DNA from 2 places in the Priestia sp. YIM B13489 genome. Region 1 is predicted to be linked to the other one. Evidence: predicted binding sites of a transcription regulator. Region 1 holds the regulator's gene; the other holds the start of a gene.

Evidence for each region. The regulator LexA, encoded in region 1, represses DNA repair genes until DNA is damaged. The targets are predictions, from matches to a motif close to CGAACATATGTTCG.
Region 2: recA (recombinase RecA) is a predicted target of LexA. The motif match lies at 4,647-4,660, and genes of this name have one in related genera.

What each region holds. Positions count from the first base shown of each region.
Region 1 is NZ_JBHZOQ010000036.1:420,431-428,516, reverse strand. It holds gene ACFX4W_RS04035 (N-acetylmuramoyl-L-alanine amidase) at 621-1,667, shown strand; cyclic di-AMP (ydaO/yuaA leader) riboswitch at 1,859-1,999, shown strand; gene ACFX4W_RS04030 (APC family permease) at 2,162-3,988, shown strand; gene ACFX4W_RS04025 (cation diffusion facilitator family transporter) at 4,098-5,075, shown strand; gene ACFX4W_RS04020 (magnesium transporter CorA family protein) at 5,398-6,843, opposite strand; gene lexA (transcriptional repressor LexA) at 7,056-7,673, opposite strand; gene yneA (cell division suppressor protein YneA) at 7,820-8,086, shown strand, end outside.
Region 2 is NZ_JBHZOQ010000053.1:1,521,383-1,529,468, reverse strand. It holds partial or broken gene ACFX4W_RS13645 (MerR family transcriptional regulator) at 177-374, shown strand; gene ACFX4W_RS13640 (hypothetical protein) at 722-955, shown strand; gene ACFX4W_RS13635 (ArsI/CadI family heavy metal resistance metalloenzyme) at 1,005-1,433, opposite strand; gene ACFX4W_RS13630 (ArsR/SmtB family transcription factor) at 1,484-1,813, opposite strand; gene ACFX4W_RS13625 (ArsR/SmtB family transcription factor) at 2,221-2,568, shown strand; gene ACFX4W_RS13620 (arsenical efflux pump membrane protein ArsB) at 2,587-3,885, shown strand; gene arsC (arsenate reductase (thioredoxin)) at 3,910-4,332, shown strand; gene recA (recombinase RecA) at 4,824-5,861, shown strand; gene ACFX4W_RS13605 (hypothetical protein) at 6,187-6,780, opposite strand; gene ACFX4W_RS13600 (carbon-nitrogen family hydrolase) at 7,158-7,964, opposite strand; gene ACFX4W_RS13595 (MBL fold metallo-hydrolase) at 7,976-8,086, opposite strand, start outside.

The sequences.
Region 1 (8,086 bases):
GTATAGCTGCCTGTCGTACAATTTACGGGAGGCTTTTTTATGGTTTTGTTAGATACAGGAAAGAATTTGGTTATAAGAATTAAAAAGGATAAGCTTTTTGTCTCATTGAATCTATATGTAAAAGTAGTGTATAACAGATAGAGAGATTGTTTATGTGTTCACTCTGCACTTCAGTATAACTTCAAAGAATTTTCAGCCAGTCGTAGTATCATTAGAAAATACTGTTGGAGAGGAATGGAATGAAAATGCAAGAAGGAAATTTTTTTAAAGGTTTAGTAATAGGCATATTAATAAGCATTCCAATTTGGATTATTCTCATTGTTATAGGCGTTCTGCTTTTTAAATAGGCCCGTTCTCATAATAGAATAGACAAAACTTTCCTTTTAGTGTATACTTCAAATGAAAATGATAATTATTATCATTTAATCAACGAATCAACACTCTGCATATAGCTATCACTCCTTGAGAGCTATCCCTATTTAATATTCTGTCTACAACGCAGAATAAACCGCTGCCTTTGAGTAGCGGTTCTTTTTTTAGTAATTTTCTACTTAGTAGGCTAGTATACGTAGCACTTTTTTCCCTCATACATATGTTAACAATAAGGAGGGACAAGTAATATGAAAAAAATCTATCTAGATGCAGGACATGGTGGGGCAGATGCAGGAGCAGTTGGAGCGAACGGACTGTATGAAAAAAACTTAGTTTTAAAAATTCAACAATATTTAATAAGCTATTTAAATAGCACCTACAGTGACTTTACGATTAAAACCACTCGTACCACAGATACTTTTTTATCGTTATCTCAGCGCGCTTCTCAAGCTAATTCGTGGGGAGCAGATGTATTTATGTCTATTCACGTAAATGCCGGTGGAGGAACAGGATATGAAGATTATGTTTATAGAAGCGCTAGCAATGCCAGTAAAACGTTTCAATCAATTGTCCACGGCCAAGTACAGCCAACGCTGCTGTCGTATAATCATCCGAATCGCGGTCGAAAATCAGCCAATTATGCGGTGCTTCGCTTAACAAATATGCCCGCAGTACTAACTGAAATAGCCTTTATTGATAACCGCACCGATGCAGCACTTCTCCAAAACGAAGCTTTTTTAAAAAGCATGGGTGAATCGTATGCAAAAGGAATTGCCGTATATTTAAATTTACCTCGTCGTGCAGTTCCAAACCCCAATCCAACACCAACTCCGAATCCATCACCTTCTGAACCAGGTACAAAAACGTATACGATCAAGCAAGGAGATACGCTTTACAGTATTGCACAGAAGTACAACATAACAGTACAAGCGCTTCAAGAAGCGAATACAGGGCTTTCTGATCCTTTAACACTACAGGTTGGAAAAACAATTGTTATTCCTTCAGGGACTTCACCAAACCCATCTCCAACACCGTCACCAACTCCACCTTCGGAACAATATCCACTTCCAAATGGAATTTTAAAACAAGGTGATTCTGGAGAAGCCGTGAAGCAGCTTCAAAAAGCATTAAACGCGGTGAATTTTAAAGTAGGTTCAGTAGACGGAATATATGGAGTTCAAACGAAAGATGCAGTCAGACGTTTTCAGCTTGTGTATCTTCCTTATGATGTGGATGGCATTTATGGTCCTCAAACGAAAAACAAGCTAGCAGCCGTTTTAAAAGCAAAAAGTTAAAGCAAAAAGGTCTTCTGTAAGCGGGCAGAAGACCTTTTGTTTTTCTGTTAAAAGCGCCTTAAGCACTATTTTATGGTTTGCGTAAAATAATGCTTTACAAACCATTTGTACGGGAGTATATTATCTAAGAACAAAGGATAGTTATGAAAGAAACATGTTATCGATCATACCCTTTAACCGAAAATTATATTGACCTGTTATCGCTTAATTCGTCAGAAGTGGGGGACCCAAATTTGTGCATTGTCACTTGGGGTGAATCCTTTTTTAAAGGTAGGGCTACTCTCATAGCCCGAATCCGACAGCTAACCCCATAAGCGTTTTGGAGAGGAGGTTTAAGCTGTGTAAAAACGCTGAGAACCCTTAGTGTTTTTTTTGTGCGCTTTTTTAACATAAAAAGGTATTTTTTAGGAGTAATATCACTTATTCGTGAACTTGTAACGGAGCTTAGCAATGAACAGTAAATAGTAGCTAAGCAATCATCGGAGGGAAATTACGTGAACTATTCAGTTCTCAAACGATTATTGATTGGAAAGCCGCTTAAAACAAAAGAGTTAGGCGATCAAAAGCTTAGTAAGCTTAAAGCGCTGGCTATTTTATCATCAGATGCCTTATCTTCAGTGGCTTATGGAACAGAACAAATTTTGATTGTACTTGCAACAGTCGGCGTTCTTGCCTATTGGTATTCGATTCCAATTGCGCTTGGGGTATTGGTTCTGCTCACGGCTTTAATTCTTTCGTATCGTCAAATTATTTATGCGTATCCGCAAGGCGGAGGAGCTTATATTGTTTCGAAAACCAATTTAGGAGAAAATCCTGGGCTTATAGCTGGAGGATCACTGTTGGTGGATTATATTTTAACAGTTGCTGTGAGCGTTTCAGCAGGAACCGATGCTTTAACTTCGGCTTTTCCAACGCTGCATCATTACAATGTAGTAATTGCGTGTTTGCTGGTGATTTTTATTACCGTCTTAAATTTACGTGGTGTAACAGAATCCGCTTCTGTATTAGCTTATCCGGTTTATTTATTTGTTATTGCTCTTATTTTGTTAATAGCGGTAGGCTTGTTTAAAATAGCGACAGGTCAAGTTTCACCTGAGCTTCATCCCTCTCTCGGTACAGTAGTGCCAGGTATTAGTTTGTTTTTATTATTAAAAGCTTTTTCGTCAGGCTGTTCAGCATTAACAGGTGTAGAAGCTATTTCAAATGCAGTGCCTAACTTTAAAGAGCCAGGTGCAAAAAATGCTGTTCATACATTAATGCTGATGGGCGGTATTTTAGCCGTTTTATTTTCTGGCATCACGTTTTTAGCTTATTGGCTTGGCATTTCTCCAAAAGCAGATGAAACGGTTGTATCACAAATTGCATCGAGTGTGTTTGGGCGAAATGGATTTTATTATTTTATTCAAGGCACAACAGCTCTAATTCTAGTGCTAGCGGCGAATACGGGCTTTTCAGCTTTCCCTTTGCTGGCTGTCAACTTATCGTCTGATAAATACATGCCAAGAATGTTTCAAATTCGTGGCGATCGACTAGGCTATTCAAATGGAATTGTGACCCTTGGAATTGCTTCTATTGTCTTAATTGTAGCTTTTAAAGGAGCGACTGAACAATTAATTCCTCTTTATGCAGTCGGGGTGTTTATTCCATTTACGCTTTCTCAAACAGGCATGATTGTCAAATGGCTTAGAGAAAAGCCGGCCGGTTGGCAAGGGAAGCTAACCATTAACTTAATTGGTGCCCTCATTACCTTAACTGTGCTAATTATTTTGTTTACAACGAAGTTTTCACAAGTATGGTCCGTGCTCATTTTCTTACCGGTTATTGTCTATATTTTTCATCGCATTCATACGCATTATGAAGCGGTAGGAGAGCAGCTTCGCATTAAGCAAGGAGAAAAGATTGGAAAGCTTGAAGGAAGTGTGGTCATTGTTCCTGTAGCAGGAATGACAAAGGTAGTAGAAAATTCATTAAATTATGCAAGAACGATTGGCGATACCGTTATTGCAGTGCATGTAGCCTTTGATCGAGAAAGCGAAAAGAGAATGGAAGAGAAGTGGGAGAAGTGGCAGCCTGATATTCGTATTGTTACGTTTCATTCTCAATACCGCAGCTTAGTGCGGCCGCTGTTTCGATTCATCGATATGGCTGAGGAAAAAGCCCGGGAAAATAATATGGCTATTACGGTCGTTATTCCGCAATTCATTACGAAAAAAAGCTGGCAAAATATCCTTCACAATCAGTCCAGTCTGCTGTTAAAAGCACATTTGCTTTACCGTAAAAATGTAATTGTTACAACTGTACCGTACCGTTTTAAAAAATAATGAAACATGACTAAAAACCTCCAACTTGTATGTTGGAGGTTTTTAATTTTTAAATTCACATACACTAACCGTAATCGAATCTCATCAAAGGCGCAAACGGAGGGATTGTATGAGTGAATTAATTAAATTGTTGCGAAAGGGAAATAAATCGGCCATCATGGCCGCTGTAGTTAATACCATTATCTCTATCATTAAAGGAATTGCTTTCGCTTTAACAGGGAATGTAGCAATGTTTGCTGAAACGATGCACAGCTTAGGAGATGCAGCTAATCAGTTTTTTGTCTTTATAGGTTCGGCATTAAGTAAAAAAGCCCCGACCAAAAGATTTCCAAATGGTTTCGGCCGATTGGTTAATCTCGTTCTATTAGGAGCGGTTCTTGTAGTAGGGATTATGGCGTTTGAAACGATTAAAGAAGGATATCACCACATTCTTCATCCCACGAAGTCTTCAGGCTTTATTTTAAATATTGCAGTACTTGGCATCTCGGTGTTACTTGAGATGTTTGTCCTATTTAAGGCGATGAAAGAAATTTTGCACGATGTCGGAATGAATACCGCAGAGGTCAATGTTTTTACGCAAAGCTTTGTTCATTTAAAGAAAGCAAAGCCGGCAACCAAGCTGGTCTTTATGGAAGATCTGGTAGCTACTGGAGGAGGCGTATTGGCGTTAATAGCCGTTTTCATTTCACGGTTTACACCTTTTCACCAAGCTGAAGGAATTGCTTCTATTTTGATTGGGCTTATGATGTTTTTTGTAGTAGGACGAGTATTTTTAGATAATGCTGCTGGAGCGCTAGGTGAAGCAGATAAAGAAATGGAAATAAAAATTGGCGCGATTGTCATGCAAGATGTACAAGTGCGTGATATTCAAACGTTAATGGTGATGAAAGAAGGAGAAGAGCTTCACGTTGAATTAAAAGTAGAAATTGATCCTTCTTTAACAGTGGCAGAAGCTGATGATATTAAAGATCGTCTGGAAAATCGTATTTTACAGGAAAAAGGAGTAACGGATGTCATTATTGAATTTGATGAAGATGATGGAATTCCGGACTGGGCGCCAAGTGATTTACAGCTTCAAAAAGAATAAAAAGAAGAGGTTAGGACAAAATTATTTTAATTGAAGAAGATCCGAACGATGAATCGAGGTTCTTGACGGAGAATCCAATTCGTTCGGATTTTTTCATTGGTATGGTGAACGTAGGTTTCGTGTTTTTAGTTGCTTTTAGAGGTTGATTGGAGGGCAAGGCTCACCGCCCGCGGAAAGCGAAGTCTTGCACGGAAGTCAACAGCGGTGTAACAAGCAATCCCTACTAGCTTATTTATTCCATTTGTTCCCCTATAGATTCGCTTGATTTAGTTATGTCTCAATCTCTTCTTTTTTATCATGTGTTTTCTGATGCGAACAGCTTTTATGTTTTAAACCGATCTTTTAATAAATTCCATAGGGAACTCACTCCGAGACTAATGCTGATCAGAATTCCTGATAGAGCTACTATTAAAGCGATATATTCAAAGATAGAAAACTGCTTCATACTATCCCAATTGATGTTTCCCTTTAGTTTGCTAATAACTAAATTCATTCCGTAAATACCGGAAAGAACCGTGTAAATCGTTAAAATTAATAATAAGTAATTGTGACGCTTAGCTGCGATTTTCTCTTGATTTTGGTACAAAGTACCAAGAGTTTCTTTGACTTCTTGATAAAGAGAATTGATATGGAAGATTTTTTTAAAGAGCTCAGAAAACTCTTGACCTTCTGTGCGAGAGCTAATTTCTAAAAATAAATATTTACCTGAGAACACGGTAATAGAGCGGATTAGTCGTTCAATGCCCTCTGAATTTTTATGAAACGTGAGCTGAGAATACTCATAAGATAGTTTTAGCAACACGATTTTATAGAAAAAATGTAAAAATAAATTATAGTAATGCTGGCCAAATAGATGATTCATCAAAAGCTGATCCGTTTTAGAGTCTGTCGATTTAGAAATACATGAAAACACATGGTCTGTTATGACGTAATAGGTTTCAGGAGCCCATCTGGAATACACGTGTTTAGTATTATACGTTTTAATATACTCATGATTGTGTGCAGAAATAAACGCTTTCCCGTCAGGCATATAGCTATTTAGCTGTCCAGTACGAAATAAAGTTGTGGAATTAATCTCTTGCTCTTGATTTACCGTTACATAACTTAACACAAACATCCGTTCATCGATAAAATAAGGAAGGCTCCCCACATGCTGTTTACGTGTGGCTTCTTTCTTGATGTGTTTGTTCAAAAATGGCGCGAGCTGTGAAAAAATATAATCTTGTACTTTGCTATAGCGGTGGTGTTCATAGGTAATGGTGGATCCATGCTCTTCAGCAAGCTTCGGTTCTAATACACGAAAATGATTCATGAACTCTAAAATATCATCATAGGTGTAATGATTATGGCTCATCTCAGTGCGAATGGTCATGACGCCAATTTCAAAAGGACATAAAAAAACATCCACAGACAGCACGTTGCTAGACACGGTGGTGGAGGAAGTGTGTAACGTAATGGCATGGTCTATTTTTTTTGAAAATCGAAGCAACCCTTCTTTTTCGCACGAGTCAGGGAATAGAATGCATTCAATGTAAGGAAGAAAATATTGATCCAGGCTATCATGAGATACGTAATATTGTTCTCCGTAGTATTCTTTTTCTAAATGTTTGTTTTGAATGGAGAAAAACTCGAACAAATTTGCTTTCAGCGCATGAACAAGCTGCTCTTTATTTTTTCGGTCAAAGGAAAAAGGAAAAAGAAACATGTTCATTGCTTTGGTAGGTACAATGGTTTGAAATGGTTCTGTTTTCCTTGGTGTATTGGTCATAAACTACATCCTTCTTATGGTCGGTTGTATTTCCTTGTAAGAGTCGAGGAAATGCAGGTAGAAAGTAAAAGGTAAAACAAGCTTTATAAAAACCGTTCTACCTGCCTGCAATGATTCAACGTATCATTTATAATATGCCAATTTTTTTAGAAAACAAACGTAAAAAAAACCAACTAACATCATCATTAGTTGGTTTTACATACAGTGTCTGATTAGTGAATCGTGCGATATACACCAGTTACTTTTCCTAAAATCGTTACGTGGCGAAGAATAATAGGCGCCATCGTTGAATTTTCAGGCTGTAAACGAACGAAATTTTCTTCTTTAAAGAAACGTTTTACCGTTGCTTCGTTGTCTTCGGTCATAGCGACCACAATATCTCCATTATTAGCTGTTTGCTGCTGACGTACGATTACCATATCGCCATCTAGAATACCTGCTTCAATCATACTTTCTCCCATAATTTCAAGCATAAATACATGATCATCTGGAGAAACGAATTTATCTGGAAGAGGGAAATATTCTTCCACATTTTCAACAGCTGTTATAGGCAGACCCGCTGTTACTTTACCGATAACAGGAACATTAATGACATTGCTTTTAGGGATGTTTACTTCGTCTAGTTGAAGAACTTCGATTGCTCTTGGTTTTGTCGGATCTCTGCGAATTAACCCTTTGCTTTCTAAACGAGCTAAATGCCCGTGTACAGTGGAGCTAGAGGCTAATCCTACCGCTTCCCCAATCTCACGAACAGAAGGCGGATAACCTTTTAATTTTACTTCATGCTTAATAAAATCTAGTATGTCTTGTTGACGTTTTGATAGCTTCATATTTTTCACCTCGATTTTAGCTATTCTTTAGGTGAATTATACCACGTGATGTGTCAATATACAAACATAAGTTCGAAGAATTCCATTGACAGAAACAAATGTTCTCAATAAAATAAGAACATATATTCTGACAGGGGGATCATAATATGCAACAATTCTTACATTCTATGAAACATTACGCTATTTTTTTTGCAGTTATCGCTGCACTTACATATGTATTGACGCTGGTTTTAGGAGCGGATAAAGTAGATTTAGACAAATATTCAACGGTTACTATTACAAAAGGAGATACGCTTTGGGAATTGTCCAACAAGTATCATAATCACCATCATTTGACCACCAATGAATTTGTCAAATGGGTTGAAGACGTCAATGATTTAAACTCAGACACTGCCCAGTCTTTATCTCCTGGA
Region 2 (8,086 bases), on a different contig from region 1:
ATGTCACTCTCAATAACTACAAACGCCTTTCATCAAGAAGTGTTTATAATGTGGTATTTTTAATAAACTTCATTTCTATATACAAACCAAAAGTTAATAACATATATACTGATAAAGAATGGAAATAGGAGAGGATAATCTTGACTAAAAATCATCCATATTTAGATGAGAAAGTTATGACTATAAAAATCGTTACTGAAATGACAGGTTTATCAGAAAGACAAGTTCGTTATTATGAAGAGCGAGAGCTTATTTTTCCAAAACGAAACTCTTCAGGTACCCGAATGTATTCCTTTTCCGACATTGAAAGGTTAATGGACATTGCAGAAAAAATTGAAGATGGTGTTAGAACACGGGAAATGCGTAAGGATTTATTTTAAAGTAGGTGAATTTGATTTGTTCTTTTAGTCTTTGTTCATGCTTACTCAATCTCTATATTCAATATTTACTGGGTTATTTTTATTCAGATTTTTTATAAATGTATATAAGATAAGACTTTTATGCACTCCATTATTATTTAGCCTAGACAGAAACATCGATACATAAGGGACGTATAAAGATGTCTATATTTTATAAAAATGACTCTGTTAGAACCCTTATTCCCATAAAGTTTCTCTTTTTCATATGTTCCTGAAAGAGTGATTATGGTAACTAGCATATTAAGTAAGCCCCTTTGTGTTAAACTGTACACAGAAACATGTATGAGTCTGGGGGCAATATAATGAAATGTGCAATAGGGATAGTTCTTATTGCTCAAGCTTTATTAACGTACTTAACTATTAAGACAGCATATACTCCTTACACCGTTAGAATATTAGATAGAAATACTGGAGTTATGAAAGTTTCCTATAGTTTCCCTTTAACGTACTGGTTAATCTTTATAGGTTTGGGCATCATGTTTTTAGTGGGAACATATTTAGTTTTTGCTAAAGAAAAGAAGCAGATCTTTAATTAAAGGTCTGCTTTTTATTTTTACCGATAAATGGTTTTATGTTAACTAATGATTAACAACAAGCATTAGTTACAGGTAGCTTTTCATTTGGCCCATCGCTGTTCTGGTGAACCTCACTATCAGATTTCGTATAAAAGAATTCCCATTCGTTTCCATCCGGATCTGTTACCCAAAACTTATCTTGCACAGCATAGCAGCAAGTTGTATCCATTTCTTCACGAGCAAAGAAGCCTTCTTTTTCTAATCGTGATTTATGAGAATGGATTTCTTCAGGAGTTTCTACTTGGAAGCCGAAATGATTCACTTGATTACCTTTTACTTCGTCTCGTACGTTTAAAGTGAAATTTAATCCTGGCTCATCTACTAAAAATTTAGCGTAATCTACTTTCGTTTTCACAGGTTGAACGCCAAATACCTTTTGATAAAACTCCATGGACGCCTCTAGATTCGTTACATTAATTCCTACGTGAACATATTTCATTTACACTTCCTCCTTCGCATTATAAACAATATTATTTTAAATATATTAATTTAAGAGCAGGAGCCGCTTTTACTTGTATCTTTTCTAAACAAGCAGCAAAGCTCCTCAGATAACAAGTGATTTACCTCTTTATCATGTAAATCATAATAGCTCCATGTCCCTTTTGTTTCTTTTGTGATAAGGTTTGCTTCTAATAAAATTTTTAAATGATAGGAAAGTTTAGATTGAGACATCCCAAAGAATTCAGTTAGGTCACATACGCATGTCTGTCCCCGCTGGCAGAGCTCATACATAATTTCTAATCTCTTTTGATCAGCAAGTGCTTTAAATTTTTGTTCGTACTGTTTAAATGGGTGCTTTCCTTCCTTAACTGTTTCCATTGTCATTCTCCTTCATCAACTTTTTTTGATTTAATGATCGAAGCTTTCGGCAGCTTTTTTAAAGTTACTATATGTAGTTTCCCCTCTTAGCATAGGATCTTGATGAAAAAAACGCTGAAAGATTAGGTTTTGTGCTTCCTTCTGGTCCATCCCTTGGGTGTTCATAACTAAATGAAAATAGGCTCGAAAGTACGTAACAGATAAGTTTCCAGAGTTGTTGACTCTCACTGCTTTCATCCTCACTTTCATAAATCAATTTTTTTTGATGTATTCATCATATCTGGAAAATTTAGATAAATCAAGGCATTAATCAACTTTTTTTGATTAATGTTTAAAATGTATATTTTCGTTGAATATATAATAAAATACTTATATAATTATATTTGAAAATAAGGAGGTGAGTCATAATGGATGTAAAAGCGCAGGTAGAAGTGGAAAAAGCAGTACAGATACTGAAGCTGCTTGGAGATAAGACAAGATTGTCAATGATGAAGCTGCTCCAAAATAACGAGTGCTGTGTTTGTGAGCTAGTTGAAATTTATAAAGCAAGTCAACCGGCTATTAGCCAACACTTGCGGAAGTTAAGAGCTATCGAACTCGTAAGTGAAAGACGAAAAGGACATTGGATCTTCTATTCCTTAAATAAAGAAAACAGCTATTATCAGTTTGTCCTTGATATACTCGATTCTTTACCAAGCGAAGATGAACGATTAAAAGAACTAGAAAAGCAAGGTTTACGTATTAATTGTTGCTAATAATAGGAGGTCTGTAAAGTGATATCAGTTATAGTAGCCTCCCTCATCTTCTTAGTGACATTGATTTTTGTCATTTGGCAGCCAAAGAACTTGTCTATTGGTTGGTCAGCATGTGGAGGCGCAGTATTGGCTCTTTTAGCAGGTGTGGTTGATTTCCATGACGTGCTGGATGTAACTCAAATTGTATGGAATGCAACATTAACGTTTATTGCAGTTATTATTATTTCCTTAATTTTAGATGAAATTGGATTTTTCGAGTGGGCAGCTTTACATATGGCGCGTACTGCAGGAGGCAATGGCGTTCGCATGTTCGTTTATGTATCCCTCCTTGGAGCTGTAGTAGCAGCATTATTCGCAAACGATGGAGCAGCCTTAATTCTAACACCTATTGTACTTGCCATGGTACGAGCACTTAAATTTGAAGATAAAATGGTCTTCCCTTTTATTATCGCCAGTGGATTCATTGCAGATACAACATCGTTACCTCTTGTAGTAAGTAACTTGGTCAACATTGTATCAGCTGATTTCTTTGGTATTCGCTTTTCTGAATTTGCATCACGTATGATTGTGCCAGATCTATTCTCACTTTTGGCAAGTATTGTTGTCTTATATTTGTACTTTCGTAAAAGCATCCCTAAGAAATACAATCTAGATGATTTACAGAAACCGGTTGAAGCCATTAAAGATAAGAAAATGTTCCGTTTATCAGGAATCGTTTTATTCATTTTAGTTCTTGGTTACTTTATTGGTGAGTTTTTCGATATTCCTGTTTCTATTATCGCAGGTATTATTGCGATTTTATTCTTAGGAATAGCAAGAAAGAGTCCCGCTGTTCACACTAAAAAAGTGTTAGCAGGAGCTCCGTGGGCGATTGTTTTCTTTTCGATTGGTATGTATGTTGTTGTCTATGGATTACGTAATGTAGGGCTAACTAAAGTATTAGCAAGCCTCATTCAAGCAACGGCTGACCATGGATTATTTGCTGCAACCATTGGCATGGGATTCATTGCAGCCATACTTTCATCGATTATGAACAACATGCCAACCGTGATGATTGATGCTTTGGCCATTGATGCAACTTCTGCAACAGGTACAATTAAAGAAGCCTTGATTTATGCAAATGTCATTGGTTCGGACTTAGGACCAAAAATTACACCTATTGGCTCTCTAGCCACTCTCTTATGGCTCCACGTTCTTTCGACAAAAGGAGTTAAGATTTCTTGGGGAACCTATTTTAAAACAGGTATTATGTTAACCATCCCAACATTGTTTATTACGCTTGTTGGTTTATATATTTGGTTATCAATTATTTCTTAACACATCACAAAGGAGATTTTACACATGTCTAAAAAAACACTTTATTTCTTATGTACAGGTAACTCTTGCCGTAGCCAAATGGCTGAAGGATGGGCAAAAAAATATCTAAATAATGATGAATGGGATGTACGCAGTGCAGGGTTAGAAGCTCATGGATTAAATCCCAATGCTGTAAAAGCAATGAAAGAAGCTGGTGTTGATATCTCAAACCAAACATCTGATGTCATTGACCCTGAAATTTTAAATAATGCGGATTTGGTCGTTACATTATGTGGCCATGCAGCAGATCACTGCCCAGTAACGCCTCCCCATGTGAAACGTGAACACTGGGGATTTGACGATCCTGCAAAAGCTGAAGGAACAGATGAAGAGAAATGGGCGTTCTTCCAGCGTGTACGTGATGAAATCGCTGAACGTATTCAGCGTTTTGCTGAAACAGGTAAATAATTAATCAAAAAGCAGTCTATTTGTGTAGACTGCTTTATTTCTTCTTAAGATCTGTTTTATAGTAACTAGGAATATCAGGAATGCGTTATTAGTCTAACCAGATTTATAGATTCATATATACCCAAATTTAAAAATGTAGATGGTAATCGATTCTACTTATATAAAAAGCTACCTTTCCCCTAATTTCTATCATTTGATAAGTAAATGCTAAAGTATAAACTTACTTTTTATAAATATAAGATATTCTTTTAGCTAGCTTGTAGAAAAACTTTCGCCTTTACAATTAGATGCGTTTATTGTATGATTACACAACAGGAACATTTGTTCGACACTAAGGGTTTAGAGATGAATAAAGGAATACCAGAGCAAACTAAGACAGTTAAACACAAAATTTTCTCGCACGGAGCAAAAACATTTGAGCCAACTCTTATTCTTTATCGAAATACCTTGGCGTTTATTGTAAACGTAATAACAATCGGAGGTTTCAAATTATGAATGATAAAAAAGCAGCACTAGATATGGCTCTAAAACAAATTGAAAAACAATTCGGTACAGGATCAATTATTAAAATGGGCGAAGGCACACATACAAAAGTTGAGGCATCTAGCTCAGGCTCATTAGCTTTAGATATAGCTCTTGGAATTAATGGTTATCCCAAAGGAAGAATTATGGAAGTTTACGGGCCCGAAAGTTCAGGTAAAACAACCGTTTCCTTACACGCAATTGCAGAAGTACAAAAAAATGGAGGCCGAGCTGCCTTTATTGATGCTGAACACGCACTGGATCCAGTTTATGCAAGAAAACTAGGTGTAGATATTGATGAGTTACTGTTATCTCAACCAGATACTGGTGAACAGGCACTTGAAATTGCTGAAGCATTAGTTAGAAGTGGCGCTGTAGATATTATTGTTGTTGACTCAGTAGCTGCATTAGTTCCCCAAAAAGAAATTGAAGGAGAAATGGGAGATTCTCACGTAGGTCTACAAGCTCGTTTGATGTCTCAAGCTCTTCGTAAACTATCTGGAGCAATCAATAAGTCCAAAACCATTGCCATCTTCATCAACCAAATCAGGGAGAAAGTAGGCGTTATGTTTGGAAATCCGGAAACAACGCCAGGTGGAAGAGCACTAAAATTCTACTCTTCCGTTCGTCTTGAGGTTCGCCGTGCTGAACAACTTAAACTAGGAAATGACATAGTTGGTAACAAAACAAGAATTAAAGTAGTCAAAAATAAAATGGCGCCTCCTTTCCGCATTGCTGAAGTAGATATTATGTATGGAGAAGGTATCTCAAGAGAAGGAGAAATCTTAGATATCGGTTCTGAAGTAGATATTGTTCAAAAGTCTGGATCTTGGTTTTCATATAATGAGGAGCGTTTAGGACAGGGACGAGAAAACGCTAAGATTTTCTTAAAAGAAAACCCTGAAATTAGAGAAGAAATTAGAAAAAGAATTATTGATTTCAAATATGGTGATAATATTAATAACGATAATGTTATAGATAACGATAGCGAAAACGAAAACCAATAAAGGCATAAAACACCTTTCCCACGGTTTGAACTGCACCCCATTATTAGATAAAAAAACTCTAATGATGGGGGTGTTTTTATGTCAAGGCTATTGATTTGTACCTAAATAAACACTGCTCATATAGAGAAACAGCATGAATCTTCTTGCAATCCATTTGTATATTTACAATGAACGCACCTTTCTCTTTGTTTCAATGAAATAAAAAGTATTGCTATTATTCTTAATAATTATTGGTTTAATAGGATTCCTAGCTTTTAAAGTTGTTAAAAGGTTAAAAAAGAAATAAGTAACAAAAAGGACCTGCTGTCAAAACAGCAGGTTCTTTTTAATAAGAAGATACATAATACCAGTTTTTATGTACTTTTTTTATTTGTTCAAAATCCCCGTTAAAATTGCTTTTTGAAGGTTTGTTATCGTTTGGGTTATATACAAACCCCGAAAAATTGTCTAGCATCCCACGGTATGTAAAGAAAAGAATTGATTTAGCCTTTCCTTTTGTTTCTACTACGATGTCGCCCCCACCTTTAGACAATTGAGTATACTTTTTAGGTAATTGAATAAGTGATGGACTATCAGATACATTAGGTTTAATAACACCATTTTCTATTTGAGTTGCAACCTCTTCTCTCTTATCTTGATGGATTTTAAAGTTGAGATCTAAGTTGACTTGATTGAATGGAAAGAAAAACCATAATAAGATAGTAATGAGCTGAATAACAAACGGCTGCCACTTTCTCTTTTTAAAAAGATGAATTAATGTCCATATAGTCATTATGATAAAGAAAGCATATACAAATAACCAAATAGGTAACATTAAAAATTCTGTTATCATATCAACCAGATCCCACTGGAACAAGGACACTAAAATAACGAAAAAACTACTAATTAACGATAAAAGCAACAATCGACTACATTTCACACATTTTCCTCTTCCTAAAATAATTCTTTTTTACCTTAAGTATAATTATATATTAAAATCCTTATAAAAGCGTATGTATAATTCATACATAATTTGTTAACACAATCACTCTTCCAGAAAACATTATAAAAAAGGACCCTTGACGAAGGATAGTTCTTCCAAGGATCCTTTTTCCGGAGTATGCAGCTTTTTATACATTGTTGACTGATCAACGTTTTCTCAGTAGGTGGATGAGAAACTAATGTATAAGAAGTGCACCTTTTATACATATGTTAATTTTAAAAAATATAGTATTTTCAGGTGAAACTGCCTCTTTTTTTAGTAAACCTTTATAAGATATTCTGATAACATCCAAATTTAAGATGATATACAAATTTCTATTCTGCATGCTTATAAACATCCGGTCTCAGGCTTTCAAATATTGGAATGTATGTTTGTTGTTCTGTAACTTTCTGTATATCAATTTCCGCTGTTATAATCTCTTCTTGATCTCCCCCCTCTTCTACGATGTTTCCATTGGGATCAATGACCATTGAATGCCCCGCGTATGTGTTGCCGACATGATTTTCATTACTCACTTTTCCCACGCTGTTACATGCAATGACATAAACACAATTTTCTATAGCTCTTGCCCTCAATAGTGTTCTCCAATGGTCTATATTTCTGGTAGTCCATTGTGCAACGTAGAATATGACTTTTGCACCTTGAGACGTTGGGTAGCGTGTGATTTCTGGAAAACGTAAATCATAGCATATAATTTGACTGGCTTTGATATTGTTAATCTCAAAGACATCTGGGACTTCATCTCCCCCTGTTAAATAATGATGTTCATCCAACATCGGCACGAGATGTATCTTATCTTTTTGATAGAGCAGCTTACCCGTTTTTGATATAGCAAAGGCTGTATTATAAATATTTTCATTTCTTTTATTTGAAACTGAACCTGCAATGATATTCACTTGATGGTTGATTGCTAAACGTTGAATAAAGGGAAAAGCTCTCTTTAAATCAATATCTGCTTTTTCTGCTACATTTTTTAAATCATAACCTGTATTCCACATTTCAGGTATCACAACAATCTCAGTATCTATATGCAGCTTTTCTTCAAATAAGGACTCAATGCGGTTTTCGTTTTGCTTAACTTCACCTTCTATAATCTCTGTTTGAAATAATTGTATTTTCATTTTTCTCCCTCTTATTCATATATAAATTTATAAATAGGATATAAATCACAGTTGTATTTGACATCTTCGCCATGTGATGAAGAAATAATAGAAGGTTTAATTTCATCTATAATTCGTCCGCT